One region of the Bradyrhizobium sp. KBS0727 genome, then DNA from elsewhere that is predicted to be linked to it. Evidence: predicted binding sites of a transcription regulator. Region 1 holds the regulator's gene; the other holds the start of a gene.
The links. Region 1 encodes LexA, which represses DNA repair genes until DNA is damaged. Its sites were predicted from a motif close to TGTTCNNNNTGTGTTCNG; they were not measured.
Positions count from the first base shown of each region.

Region 2: the regulator LexA is predicted to act here: its motif matches at 3,576-3,593, upstream of FFI89_RS08080 (PA0069 family radical SAM protein).

Region 1 covers NZ_CP042176.1:3,555,379-3,562,639, reverse strand. The annotation lists gene FFI89_RS16440 (NADH:flavin oxidoreductase/NADH oxidase) at 1-397, opposite strand, end outside; gene FFI89_RS16435 (hypothetical protein) at 464-814, opposite strand; gene FFI89_RS16430 (HAD-IA family hydrolase) at 949-1,605, shown strand; gene glp (gephyrin-like molybdotransferase Glp) at 1,632-2,843, shown strand; gene lexA (transcriptional repressor LexA) at 3,047-3,760, shown strand; gene FFI89_RS16415 (hypothetical protein) at 3,994-4,422, shown strand; gene FFI89_RS16410 (hypothetical protein) at 4,481-4,708, shown strand; gene FFI89_RS16405 (ComEC/Rec2 family competence protein) at 4,718-7,012, opposite strand; gene FFI89_RS16400 (hypothetical protein) at 7,162-7,261, shown strand, end outside.
Region 2 covers NZ_CP042176.1:1,753,768-1,761,028, reverse strand. The annotation lists gene FFI89_RS08095 (glycosyltransferase family 39 protein) at 1-821, opposite strand, end outside; gene FFI89_RS08090 (ribonuclease HII) at 986-1,735, opposite strand; gene FFI89_RS08085 (VOC family protein) at 1,810-2,259, opposite strand; gene FFI89_RS08080 (PA0069 family radical SAM protein) at 2,394-3,554, opposite strand; gene FFI89_RS08075 (glycosyl transferase) at 3,747-4,319, shown strand; gene FFI89_RS08070 (helix-turn-helix domain-containing GNAT family N-acetyltransferase) at 4,471-5,400, shown strand; gene FFI89_RS34270 (RSP_7527 family protein) at 5,397-5,549, shown strand; gene moaB (molybdenum cofactor biosynthesis protein B) at 5,678-6,241, opposite strand; gene FFI89_RS08060 (neutral zinc metallopeptidase) at 6,362-7,261, opposite strand, start outside.

The sequences.
Region 1 (7,261 bases):
AGACGTCCCAATCCTCGATCTCAGGGGAACGCTGCAGCGGCCGGTCGCCTTCCCACGGGCGCGTCGCACGCGCCTTGCGGCCGGAATGGCCGAGCTGGATGCCGGCAACCGAGTTCTGCTGCTTGATGAACTTGGCGAGACGGCTGAGCGGCTCGACAAAGGCATCATCCCAGATGCCGAGGTCGCCGACGGTGCCGCAGCCGCGCCGCTCGACCTTGGTCGATTCCACCACCACGAGGCCAGCGCCGCCGGCGGCGAACTTGCCGGCGTTCATCAGGTGCCAGTCGGTCGGAAAGCCCTTCACCGCCGAATACTGGTGCATCGGCGGCACCACGATGCGGTTGCGCAACTCGACGCCGCGGATCGACATCGGGGAAAACAGCAGCGTGTCCGACATTTCGGCGTTTCCTCCTGGCCGGACCCTGATTGTCCGGGCATCGCGCCGGCGGGTCTCTTGGTGTTTCTATTGCTTGGCGGCGCTGTCGGTCTTGGTGTCGTTCTTCGTGTCGTTCTTGGCCTTCGGCTTCGGCGACGCGGTCTTGGTAGCGGCCTTCGGGGGGGAGTTGTCGCCACGCGCGATTCCCCAGGGGTCCGCGCTCTTTTGCTCCGGAATATTGCCCAGCGACCGTTCGTAGGCCTTCTGGGCTTCTTTTTCGGCTGCCTTTTCGCTTGGCGTCTTATCCTTGTCCGTCTCCCCGTATTTTGGAATGCTCTTGCTCTGCGCCGAGGCCGGCAAATCCATGGCGACTGCCAACAACGCGATCAACGCGACCAGGCCCAAAACCCGGCTGAAGACTCGGCTCAAGATTGTCATACGACCACTCCCAAAAACTTTCCCAACGCTTAGCACAGCTCGCGCACCGGCTTAAGCGCTGGATTGCATGACCGGACATTGTGACATAACGGCGAGCCATTGCCCGGACCTGTCCGGTTTTGTAAACGACGGCCATGACCACCCCGCTCACCCAGACCCGGCTTGCCCAAGGATCCGCCGACGTCCTGCTGTTCGATATCGGGCGCGTCGTACTCGACCTCGATTTCAGCAAGGTCATGACCAGCTGGGCCGGTCATGCCGGCTGCACGCCGGCCGAGCTCGCCAACCGCTTTGTCGTCGACGACAGTTTCAAGCACCATGAGGTCGGCAGGATCGACGACGCAGCGTTCTTCCACAACCTGCGCACGTCGCTCGGCATCGGCATCACCGACGACCAGTTTCTCGACGGCTGGAATGCGATCTTCGCCGGCGAGATGCCGGGCATCGCACCGCTGTTGGCAAACGCCGCCAAGCGGATGCCGCTTTACGCCTTCTCCAATACCAATCCGGCCCATGTCGCGCACTTCTTGCAGGCGTATTCCGACGTGCTCGGTCACTTCCGCGAGATATTTCTGTCCTCGACCATCGGCTTGAGAAAACCCGACGCCGCAGCCTATGATCATGTGGTAAAGGCGATCGGCGTGCCGGCGTCGCGAGTTCTGTTCTTCGACGACGTCGCCGCCAACATCGAGGGCGCGCGGGCGCGCGGCCTGGCTGCTGTCCACGTGACATCGACGGATGACGTGGCAAAGGCACTCACCGCACTCGGGATTACCGCACCCGGGACTTGAGTCTGGAATTTGAGGGAGTTTCGCCCGTGGCCTTGATGCCGGTTGCCGACGCGCTTGCCGCCATTCTCGCGGGCGCGGACCCGTTGCCGGAGGAAATGGCCGCGCTCGATACCGCCTGGCATCGCGTGCTGGCGCGCGACGTCGCCGCGCGCCGCACCCAGCCGCCGCAGGCAATGTCGGCGATGGACGGCTATGCGGTCCGCGCGGCCGACGCCGGTAACCTCACCGCGCGGCTGAAGGTGATCGGCGAGGTTGCGGCCGGGCGGCCGTTCGGGCGCAAGGTTGGCGCCGCCGAAGCGGTGCGGATCTTCACCGGCGGTGTCGTCCCCGACGGCGCCGATGCCGTCATCATCCAGGAAGACACCAACGTCCAGGGCGATCACATCACCATCACCGAGACCGCCGTCGCCGGGCGCCACATCCGCCCCGCCGGGGTAGATTTCCGCGAGGGCGACGTCTTGCTGGCGCGCGGCAGCCGCCTCACCGACCGCGATCTGTCGCTCGCCGCCGGCATGAACTATCCGGAGCTTTCGGTGCGCCGCCGCCCGAAGGTCGCGGTACTCGCCACCGGCGACGAGCTGGTGATGCCGGGTGCGACGCCTGGCCCGGGCCAGATCGTTTATTCCAACGGCTACGCCTTGCGCGCGCTGGCGCGGGCCGAGGGCGCCGAGACCATCGACCTCGGGATTGCCGCCGACACGGTGGCCGCTACCACGCAAGGCATCCGCCGCGCCCGCGATTCCGGCGCCGACATCCTGATCACCACGGGCGGGGCTTCGGTCGGCGACCACGACCTGGTCAAGCCGTCGCTGGAGGCCGAGGGCGTCACCATGGCGTTCTGGCGGATCGCGATGCGGCCCGGCAAGCCGATGATGCACGGACGGCTCGGCGGGATGCGGGTGATCGGCCTGCCCGGCAATCCGGTCTCGTCCTATGTCTGCGGGTTCCTGTTTCTGGTGCCGTTGATTCGGGCGCTCTCGGGCCGCAACAGCATCCATCACGCGCGCGAGACCGCCCTGCTCGGCCGCGATCTCGCCGCCAACGACCAGCGCGAAGACTATCTGCGCGCCCGGCTCGAGGAGCGCGCCGACGGCACGCTGACGGCGATGCCCGTCAATCATCAGGATTCCTCGCTGCTTGGAAATCTCGCTGCGGCACGGGCACTTTTGATACGTCCGCCGTTTGCCGCCGCCGCCCCGAAAGGGACGCCTTGCACGTTCTTGCGGCTGCCGGAGTGACGCCCCGAGCGACACCTGCTGCCAAAACCCTGATCGCATTCACCGGAAATTAAGTGGTTGCGGAACACATATCGAACATATAGTGTTCGTTCATGATTTGTTTCGAGAACTAGTGTCTACAAACGAGAGTTTCGGAACTCTCGGCGATCTGGGCCTGAGGTTTCGAAACCGGACGAATACCGCCAACCGGGGGAATGCTCGCGATGCTTACGCGCAAACAGTATGAACTTCTGCGTTTCATCAACGAACGGCTGAAGGAGGCCGGGGTGCCGCCCTCCTTCGACGAAATGAAGGACGCACTCGACCTGCGTTCGAAATCCGGCATCCACCGTCTCATCACCGCATTGGAAGAGCGCGGCTTCATCCGCCGCCTGCCCAACCGCGCCCGGGCCATCGAGGTCATCAAGCTTCCGGAGATTACCGGCGGTGGTAACAACGGCAACGGTCGCCGCGGCTTCACGCCGAGCGTCATCGAGGGCACGCTGGGCAAGGTCCGCGCCACCGGCGCCTCGGCCGCCGAGGATGACGGCAACCGCCCGGTCGCCGTCCCCGTGATGGGCCGGATCGCCGCCGGTACACCGATCGAGGCGCTGCAGACCCGCAGCCACACCATCAGCGTGCCGCCCGACATGCTCGGAAGCGGCGAACATTACGCGCTCGAAGTGCGCGGCGACTCGATGGTCGACGCCGGCATTCTCGACGGCGACATGGCGCTGATCCAGCGCAACGAGACCGCCGACACCGGCGACATCGTGGTGGCCCTGATCGACGAGGAGGAAGCAACCCTGAAGCGCTTCCGCCGCCGCGGCGCCTCGATCGCCCTCGAGCCCGCCAACGCTTCCTACGAGGTCCGCATCCTGCCGCCGAACCGGGTCCGGATTCAGGGCAAGCTGATCGGGCTGTACCGGAAGTACTGATCGGCTCCCGGCAGCCGCCAGCCGCGACATCGAACACAGCCCCGGCCGTCGGCCGGGGTTTTTTGTTGCGCATTTGGAACCAACGCGCGCTAGCGCGTTTGTGATAAAGGCACCGGCGCAGAGTCGCAGAATTGCCCCGAAAGCGGAGGAGACTCAGCGCCAATGTCCACTCTGATAGAGGCCTGTGCCTCCCACAGACACGGGTTAGCTATCTCAATCGAGGGAGCCATCCGATGTGTGACTACAGTCTGCACGCCGTGGCATCGCGCCCCGCCAAGGTCGGAGAGACGCTGATCACCACCACCTTCCGCGGCACGTCGACCCGCGGCTTTGCATCCGAAAACGAACCTGCGGTAGCGGTCTGCATGCTTCCCGGCACCGAGCTCGCCTTCGCGCAGGAGGTCAAATACGATAACCGCTGGATCTGGACGCGCACGCTCGACTGGCGGGTCTGCAAGTTCAACCAGATCGCGCCTGATGTGCCCGATCGTCATCACGACGCGATCGAATTTCCGGACGGAAGCCGTGTGCTGGTGACGCAGCTCTGCGAAGGCCAGCGCGTCAGCGTGCTACAATTGCCGGTGCAACAGCCGGCGGTAGAACGCGCGCCCGCTGCGAGCGAAGTGACATCACCTTCAGCGACATCGATCTTTACCGGCTGATTTCTCGGGACTAGGCTCCGCCGGCAACCGTCGGCGGAGCCCGGTATCGGGGCTGATCATGGTCAACAAGGTCACGTGGCAAAAGGCTGGTCGTGTCACCGAGCCCGGCCGCTACATGTTCCGGTTCGGCTGGCTCACGGTGAGCGCGGACGATCTCGCGATCTGGCAGCAGTTTCCCGATGCGGCGTTTACGCTGGTCAACCTGCCCTCGGAGCCGGATGCGCCGGAGGAATTTCATCTCGGCGCGTTTGAGTTGCCGGCCTCCCCCGTACTCGACGAGCATTGACTTAGCGCCTCACTCTTCCGCCTGCAGGTCGGCGTCCGCCGGCGTCGCATCGACGGCGCGCGGCGACGGCTTGCGCGGCGCCAGCACGGCGCTGTCGGTCTCGCCATCCTCGGCGATCGCCTTGGACCAGGGACGATCGATCCCTCCGGGTTTGACGGCATCGACGACAAATCCGTCGCGGCCGCGCCGCAGCGCCAGCGCGCCCTGCCGGCGCAGGCGCTCGGTGTCGATCGCCGACGCGGCGCAGGCGGCCGGCGACTGCCTTGTGGTCACGATCAGCGCCGCGCGCTCGCAATCATCCGCCAGCGCCTCGGGCCGCAGCGCCCATGCGACCAGCGCGCCACCGGGCGATGCCGTCACGCAGCCGTTGTCGTCGCAGGAGACGCCCTCGCCGAGCGTGGCGTCGTCGGCGGTTCGCGCATCCGCGTCCGCCGCCAGCCACTCCCTGACCAGGAAGGCGTCTTTGGAGCCCTTTGCGGCCTGCATCAAATGCAGCCGGCCGTCCTGGCCGCGCACCCCGACATGGCGGCCATCGGCGGAAATCAGGATGTCGGGTTGCGGCACGCGCGCCGCCCACACCGCCGCGAACAGCATCAGCGCCACGCCGGACCAGCGCAACGGGGTCCGCAACAGGCCAAGCAGGATGATGCCGGCGCTGGCCGCGATCAACGGACCGATGCCGAACGCCGACACCCGGCCGACCGCGCCGGGCAGGCCCGCGACCCATTGCGTGACCCAGATCATCCAGTCGATGCCGAGCCCCATCAGCCACCAGAAAAACCCGTCGAAGCCGAACGGCATCGCCGCGAGGCCGAGCAGCCCCGCCGGCATCACCACTGCCGAGACCACCGGCATCGCCGCAAGATTGGCCAGCACGCCGTAGGGCGTGATGCGGTGAAAGTGAAACGCCGCGTACGGCGTGGTCGCCAGCCCCGCCACCAGCGAGGCCAGCAACAGCACCATGATCTCACGTCCGCCCCACAGCGCCACGCGCGCGGTGGCGGAATGATCTGCCGTCGCGAACAGGCGCGGCATGCCGATCTGCACCAGCGCGACCAAACCTAAGGTCGCCGCAAACGACATCTGAAAACTCGGATGCACCAGGGCTTCCGGCGCGATCGCGAGCACGATCATGGCCGCGACCGCCAGCGTGCGGAAGGTGACGGCGCGGCGGTCGACCATGACCGCGATCAGCACCACCGCGGTCATGAAGAACGAGCGTTGCGTCGCGACCTCGGCGCCCGACAGCAGCAGATAGAAGGCGGCAGCCACCAGTGCCGCCGCCGCCGACCATTTCTTGATCGGATAGGCCGCGGTCAGTGCCGGAAACAGCGCCAGCAGCGCCCGCACCGCAAAGAACACCACGCCGGCGACAACCGCCATGTGGTAGCCCGAGATCGACAGCACGTGGCCGAGGCCGGAGATGAACATCGCATCGTTGACCGGCGTCGTGATCGCGTCGCGGCGCCCGGTCAGAAGCGCGGTCGCGATCGCGCGCCGGTCGCCGTCGAGCACGGTGCGGATCCGCGCATCGATCGCATCGCGTAGATTCTGCATCACCGCCGAATAGCGCAACGCCAGCCCGCCCGCCGCCGGCGGCTCCGCGGTCCTGATCGCTCCCATCGCGAAGCCGGAAGCGCCGATGCCGGAGAAGAACATGTCGCGGCCGAAATCGTAGGAGCCCGGCCGCAATGGCGCCAGCGGCGGCAACAGCCGCGCCTTCAGCGCGACAAAGCTGCCGACCGCGGGCGCGGTCCCCTTCTTTACCGACAGCCGCACGCGTTCCAGTTTGGTTTGCCCGCGCGCGCTTTCCATGGTGACGACCCGCAGCACGAAGCGGTCGGTGCGCTCGCGGATGTCGCGGGTCTCGACGAAGCCCGTCAGCGTCACCGAAAACATCGGCTGTGCCAGCACGCCATGCGCGATCCGCGCGGTCTTCCAGGTAGCTGTCGCAAAGCCTGCCGCCACGGCCGCGATCATCACCGCTGCGGCGAAGAATTTCTGTCGCCGCAACAGCAACGCCAGCGCGCACAGCGCCAGCGCCACGGTGACGGCCACCGGCAGCACCGGCTCGTGATCGGCGGCGAAATAAAACGCGATGCCGGTGCCGAACGCGACCGGCACCCACGGCAGGAGGCGCCCGGCGCCCGCTTCCGCGCGCACCCATTGGCGCAGGGTTTCGATGAACGGCGGCCAGGCGCCGAGAATGGACGGCGCAAATCCGCCAACCGGCGCCGCCGCACGCGGCGGCCACGTCCCGGCATAGCCGCGCCGCCCACCCGGCGTATTGCCCTGCTCCGCCATCCCGCTACCCGCGATGTCCTGCAGGGCGCAAAGCTACCGGAACGTGTCATGACAGCGATAGCAGAACGGATGCAGAAACCTGAGGAAACCAATCCCGACTATCGGTACAATCGGGCACATCGGATTCGGACCGGGATCAAGGGCGAGACATGAAACTTGCGGCCTGCTTTACATTTGCCTTTTCATTGGCCTTGTCATTTCCCTTGGCCATGACCGCCTGCGTTTCCGCAAACGCCGCGGCCGAGCAAT
Region 2 (7,261 bases), 1.8 Mb from region 1:
TGGCGGGCGAACCAGCCGGAGTTGAGCACCGCCAGCAGCACGACGCCTGACATCGCCAGCACCAGGCCGCCGAGCAATCCGCCCCAATGCAGCGCGCGGGCAGAGAGATCATTGATCGCCGGCCACGGCGGCATCGTCAGCACGTCGGCGCGGATGATCCAGATCAGCCAGGGCAGCGCCAGCACGACGATCACCAGCAGCGCATAAAGCGGATCGAGCGACATCAGGGTGCGCCGCCCGCGCACGGTGGCGACCGCAAAGCCTGCGACCAGCAGCAACAGCCCGATCGCCGCCGAGGTCGTCAGCAGCAGCAGGCCGGCCTCGATCGACCAGGCGAACCAGGCGCTGCGCCGGTTCTGGCCGATGATCTGCCATGAATGCAGCAGCAGCAGCGCCCAAAGCGGCCGCGCCAGCACCAGGGGGCCGAATTCGACGCCGGGCGAGCTGAAGGCCACCACCGTCATCGAGAGCAGCACCGCGAGCACCGCCTGCTGTCCGCCGACGATAGAACGCGCGAGCTGATAGAAGCTCCAGAAGGTGACGATCGCGCAGAGCTGTGCCAGCAGATAGACGCCGAACATGTGATTGCCGACGGCGCGGAACGCGATGTCGGCGAGCCAGAACGCCAGCGGCGGACCGAAATAGGTTCCAACCTGGTACTCGCGGCCAAAAGCCAGCACGGTCGCCAGTTCCCCGGGCGGGCTGCGATAGAACAGCACCGGCAGCATCAGCCAAAGCGTGGCCTGCAGCAGCACCACAAGCCAGACCACCAGCCGCGGCCGGGCGCGGATCAGTTCGACAACCAGGGAGGTGAAACGCATGAACCGTCCGAAATGCCCGGGCGAGCCGCCCTGTCCGATGACATTTGATAGAGCGCAGCGGTCGCCGAGGCAACCATAGCGTTTTCGAGCGAAGCATGCCCTCGGACTTGATCCGTGGGTGGCCCCGGTTCGCGTCAAGAAAACGCGTCAGAAAAATAAAAGTCCTAAATGGCTACCGAGGCTTCGGTCACGATCTGCGTTTCGACCGTGAACAGGTCGCGCTCGATGACGACGGTCTGCGGCGCGTGCTTCTCGCGCGCCGCGACCACAGGCGCGAAGAAGCGGCGATGGTGGACGCTGGGGCCGAGCCGGTCCAGCGCCTCGCGATGTTCCGGCACCGCGTAGCCCTTGTGGGTCTCGAAACCGTAGCCGGGGCAATCCAGCGCCAGCGCGCACATCAGACGGTCACGTGTCACCTTGGCGATGATGGAGGCGGCGGCGATCGACATCACAATGCCGTCGCCACCGATCACGGCATCGCAGTCGCAGGCGACGTCGATCCGGTCGCGGCCGTCGACAAAGACATGTCTCGGGTTTTCAGGCAGCGCCTGCACGGCACGCGTCAGCGCCCACAGCGAGGCACGCAGGATATTGTCGCGGTCGATCCGCGCCGGCGAGGCAAAGGCGACCGCAAACGACGATGTCGCGCAGATCTCCTCGAACAATTCCTCGCGGCGCTCGGCGGTGAGCCGTTTGGAATCGTCGATTCCCTTTGGGATTCGCTTGGGATCCAGCACCACGGCGGCGGCCACCACGGGACCCGCCAGCGGCCCGCGCCCGGCCTCGTCGCAACCGGCCACCGGCCAGACCCCGCGCTTGATCAGCGCGCGCTCGCGGCGAAAGCTCGGCGGCGTCACCGCGATCACACCTTTGGCGGGCTTGGCGCTTATCTTTGAAGACTTGTCCCGAATCATGCCGGGATGGTGCGTAAGCGGGCGCCATGGCGCAACCGGGAACCGGACGAAATTCCCGCTATTCCATCGCAGGACTAGTCCGGCAGATGAACCCGCCGGTCGTCGCCGACCTCGATGCCCGGCGCGACCACGACCTCCCAGGGATGGTTGTCGGGATCGCCGAAATAGCCGGAGTAGCCGCCATAGTCGGTCTTGTGCGCCGCCTTCAGCAGCGAGGCGCCCTTCGAAATTGCGAAATCCAGCACCTGGTCGACCTCCTCGACCGAGCCGCAGTTCCAGGCCAGCGTCACCCCGCGAAAGGCTTTTGGCCGCGGCTCGTCCGGCAGCGTGACATCAGCTGCCAACTGATCCCACGGGAAAAGCCCGATCACCGTGCCGCCGGTATCGAAGAAGGCCACCGCCTCGCCGGTGGCGCGAAATTTACGCGCAAAACCCAGGGCTTCATAAAAGGCGATGCTGGCGCGCATGTCGCTGACGCCGAGCGTAACGACGGTGAAGCGCGGGATGGGTGGTTGGTTACTCATGTTATCCGTCTTACTTCCTCATCCGTCATTCCGGGGCGCGAAGCGAACCCGGAATCTCGAGATTCCCCGATGCGCAATTGCGCATCTGAGGTTCGATGCTTCGCATCGCCCCGGAATGACGAACAGTATCGTCGCTAAAACAAACTCAACTGCTGGCCGCTTCGCTTCGGCTTGATGAAATGATCGGTCGTCAGCTTCGAGCGGCGCTTGTTGAGACCGAGCTTCTCGCAGGCGACTTCGAACCGGCGTCCGATCATCCAGGCCATCGGGCCGGAGCCTTTCATCCGCGTGCCCCACTGCGAGTCATAGTCGCGGCCGCCGCGCATGTCGCGGATCAGGGTAAAGACGTGGCGATAACGGTCGGGATAGTTCGCCATCAGCCATTCGCGAAACAGGTCGCGCACTTCCAGCGGCAGCCGCAGCAATACGTAACTCGCTTCCTTGGCGCCGGCATGCGCCGCCGCATCGAGAATCCGCTCGATTTCGGAATCGTTCAGCGCGGGAATCACCGGCGCGACCATCACGGTCGCCGGAATGCCGGCGTCCGCCAGTTTCCGGATCGCCTCCAGCCGCTTCGGCGGCGTCGAGGCCCGCGGCTCCATGGTGCGCGCGAGTTTGGGATCGAGCGTCGTCACTGACAGCGCGACCTTGACCAAGTTGCGCTTGGCCATCCGCGAGAGAATATCGATGTCGCGCGTCACCAGCGCCGATTTGGTGACGATGCCGACCGGATGGCCGGCGCGCTCGAGCACTTCGAGAATGCCGCGCATGATTTTGTGCTCGCGCTCGATCGGCTGGTACGGGTCGGTGTTGGTCCCGATCGCGATCATGCGCGGTTCGTAACCGGGCGCCGCCAGTTCCTTCTCGAGCAGTTCGGGCGCATCGGGCTTGGCGACCAGCTTGGACTCGAAATCGAGCCCGGGCGACAGGCCGAGATAGGCATGGGTCGGCCGCGCGAAGCAGTAGACGCAGCCATGCTCGCAGCCGCGATACGGGTTGATCGAGCGGTCGAACCCGATATCGGGCGAGTCGTTGCGGGCGATCACCTTGCGCGAGGTGTCGATGGTAACGGTGGTCTTGAACGGCGGCAGATCGTCGAGGCTTTGCCAGCCGTCATCGAAGGCGACCCGCGCCTCGGCCTCGAACCGGCCAGAGTCGTTGGACTGGGCGCCGCGGCCGCGCCGCCGCTCGCGCTCGATGGCGACCGCGAGTTCGGGAAAAGGAGTCGCACCCGCCGGTTCGGAGGGCGCCGTGACCGGCGGGTGCTTGAGGGCATGAGAGGATGCTCGGCTCATGATCCGTACATAGCACGCCTTGAGAACAAATCAAGAACATGAATCGCAACGATCCACACCGCGCGCGAAAAAAGCTGATTGACCCACAGTTAGCGGCTGCCGCAAAAAACTGCACTACGGTGGCTGTTTTGAATGTGACAAGGTGATAACAGTGCAGCGTTTTTCACCGTTTGAGCCACCGAAGCCTCATTCATGCTGAGCGTCATCATTCCGACCGAAGGCGTCGAACAGACCGCCGTCGCCACCTTGGCGGCGCTGGTGCCGGGCGCCGCTGCCGGCATCATCCGCGAGGTGCTGCTGGTCGATCGCGCCGGAACCGGGGTCATCGAACGAGTCGCCGACGTGGCCGGCTGCCGTTTTCTGTCGTTTGAGGGAACCCGCGCCGCGGCGATGGCGGCGGGCGCGCGGAGTTCGCGCTCGCCCTGGCTGATGTTCCTGCACGCCGGCGCCGTGCTCGACAGTGGTTGGATCGAAGAGACCTCGCAGTTCATCCAGGGCGTCGCCAGCAGCGGCCGGCCCCGCGCCGGCGTCTTCCGCTACGCCCGTTCGCCCTATGCCGACACCGGCTTTCGCGACAGCCTGAAATTCGTCGCCCGCATGTTCGCCGGGCCGTCGGCGGAACAGGGGCTCCTGATCGCGCGCGACCATTACGACCGGCTTGGCGGCTATCGGCCGGACTCCCGCCGTTCCGAGGCGCGGCTGCTGCGCCAGCTCGGCCGCTCCGCGCGCACCACCCTGCGCAGCCGGATCATGGTGGTGGCCTGAACCATCCGCTAGACGATCCTTGGCCTGCGACGAGGGCCGGACACAAAATCGCTAAAACAACCCCATGCAAAGTAGGACGGGAACCGGTTCGTGCGGAAATACTTGCCAAAGTCAAACAATTAATTGATAATGGCAACTATCGAGGTGCGCCATGTCCCAGACGGATTCCGATCACCAGGTCGCGGCGGTTCGCGCCTTCAACCGCTTCTATACCCGCAAGCTCGGCGTGCTCGACCAACAACTGCTGAAGAGCCCGTATTCGCTGAGCGAGGCGCGGGTGCTGTACGAACTCGCCCATCGCGAAGATCTGTCCGCCAAGGAAATCGGCAACGAGCTGGGCCTCGACGCCGGCTACCTCAGCCGGATCGTCCAGAATTTCGACGAGAACGGCCTGATCACGCGCAAGCCGCTGCCGACGGATCGCCGGCAATACCGGCTCGGCCTGACCGCCAAGGGCCGGCAGGCCTTTGCCAGGCTCGAGCGCAGTTCGCAGGAAGATGTCGGCGCGATGCTGGCAGCCCTACCGGCAAGCGGCAGCCAAAAGCTGATCGGCGCCATGGCCGTGATCGAACGGCTGCTCGGCGCGCCGGATGCCCCGCCGCCGGCAGCCATCCTGCGCGGCCCCCGCCCCGGCGACATGGGATGGGTGGTGCAGAGCCACGGCGCGCTCTACGCCAGCGAATACGGCTTCGATTCCTCGTTCGAGGGCCTGGTCGCGGAGATCACCGCGAAATTCCTCGCCTCGTTCGACGCGTCGCGGGAACGCTGCTGGATCGCCGACATCGATGGCGCGCAGGTCGGCTCGGTATTTCTGGTGCGGCATAGCGACGATGTCGCGAAAATTCGCCTGCTGCTGGTCGATCCGGCCGGACGCGGACAGCGATTGGGCCAGCGGCTGGTCGCCGAGTGCATCGCGTTCGCGAAGGCCTGCGGCTATCGCAAGATCACCTTGTGGACCCAGAGCATTTTGCTCGCCGCCCGCAAGATCTATCAGGATGCCGGCTTCGTGCTGGTCGCGAGCGAGGCGAACCGCAGTTTCGGTCAAAGCCTGGTCAGCGAAACCTGGGAGCTGGAGCTGTGAAGCCGGGGCGCCGCGACACATCATCGCGGCGCATCACGCCGGATCTGATCGCGTTCTACACGAAACGCGCGCACGAATTGCGGGCGGAATATTATCGCAATATGTGGCGCGCGATCTGGGATCTGCTGACCGGCATCGGCCGGCGCTAACAGTCAGTTGTAACCACCGTCATTCCGGGGCGATGCGCAGCATCGAACCTCAGATGCGCAATTGCGCATCGGGGAATCTCGAGATTCCGGGTTCGCGCCAAATGGCGCGCCCCGGAATGACAGCGGAATCAAGCCGAGGCGCCCTTCGCCTTCGGCCGCCGCAGATGCTCATCCAGCCGCGGCATGATCTCGACGAAATTGCAGGGGCGCGTGCGGTAATCGAGCTGGGCAGCGAGGATGCCATCCCAGCCGTCACGGCAGGCGCCTGGCGATCCCGGCAGGCAGAATATGAAGGTCGCGCCGGCGACGCCGGCGGTGGCGCGGCTCTGGATCGTCGAGGTGCCGATCTTGGCGTGGCTCAGCATGTGAAAGGCGATGGAAAAACCATCCATCCGCTTTTCGAACAAGGGCTCGATCGCCTCCGGCGTGACGTCGCGGCCGGTAAAGCCGGTGCCGCCAGTCGTGATGATGGCGTCGACGCTGGGATCGGCGATCCATCGCCGGATCACGACCCGGATCGCGTCGACATCGTCGACGATGATCTCGCGCGCCGCGAGATGATGACCGGCCGCCGTCAGCCGGTCCGCCAGCGTAGCGCCGGATTTGTCATCGGCCAGCGAACGCGTGTCGGAAATCGTCAGCACCGCGATATTGAGCGGGACGAATTGCTTGGTTTCGTTGGTGGAGGACATTGGCCGTTCTCTTCGTCATGCCCGGGCTTGTCCCGGGCATCCACGCATTCAAACTGTCTCAGAAGTATAGACGTGGATGGCCGGGACAAGCCCGGCCATGACGATCGATACTTTTACTGGCTACAACGCGCCCGCACCGAACGTGTTGCAGGCCTGCACCGTGCCCTGCTGATAGCCGGTCATGAACCATTGCTTGCGCTGCGCGGCGGAGCCGTGGGTGAAGGAATCCGGCACCACCCTGCCCGTCGCCTGCCGCTGCAGCGTGTCGTCGCCGATCGCGCTCGCCGTGGTCAGCGCCGCGTCGATATCGCCGGCTTCGAGGAAGCCCGGACGTTTCTTCTCTTCGCGGTTGACCCAGACACCGGACAGGCAATCGGCCTGCAGCTCGACCTTGACCTGCAGCGCGTTGGCCTCGGCCTTGCTGCCGGCCTGCTGCTGCAGCCGCGTCACCCGCGGCAGGATGCCGAGCAGGTTCTGGATGTGATGCCCGGCTTCATGCGCGATGATATAGGCGGCGGTGAATTTACAAGCGTTGCCCGAGCAGCCGCGGAAGCGCGTCTCGACCTCGCGGAAGAAATTGGTGTCGAGGAAGATCTGCTTGTCCGGCGGGCAGTAGAACGGCCCCATCGCCGACTGCGCCATGCCGCAGCGTCCGCCATTGGTGGCGTTGCGGAACAGCACGATGCGCGGACCGGAATAGGATTGCCCGCTGGCCTGGAAAATCTCGCTCCAGCGATCGTCGATCTCGCCGAGCACGCCGGAGATCATGCTGCCCATCTCGTCCTTCGGCGCGCCGGTCTTGGCCGGCCCCGAGCGACGGTCGGTCTGGTAGGTCGGCGCCTGGTTGCCGCCGGTGAGGATTTCAGCGCCGCCGATCAGGATGCGCGGGTCGATGCCGAAGGCATAGCCGACCAGGCCGAGCACGATGATGGTACCGATGCCGAGCCCGCCGCCGCCCATCGGAAGACCGAAACCGCCACCGCCACCCATTCCGCCGCCGCTATCGTCGCGACGGTCATC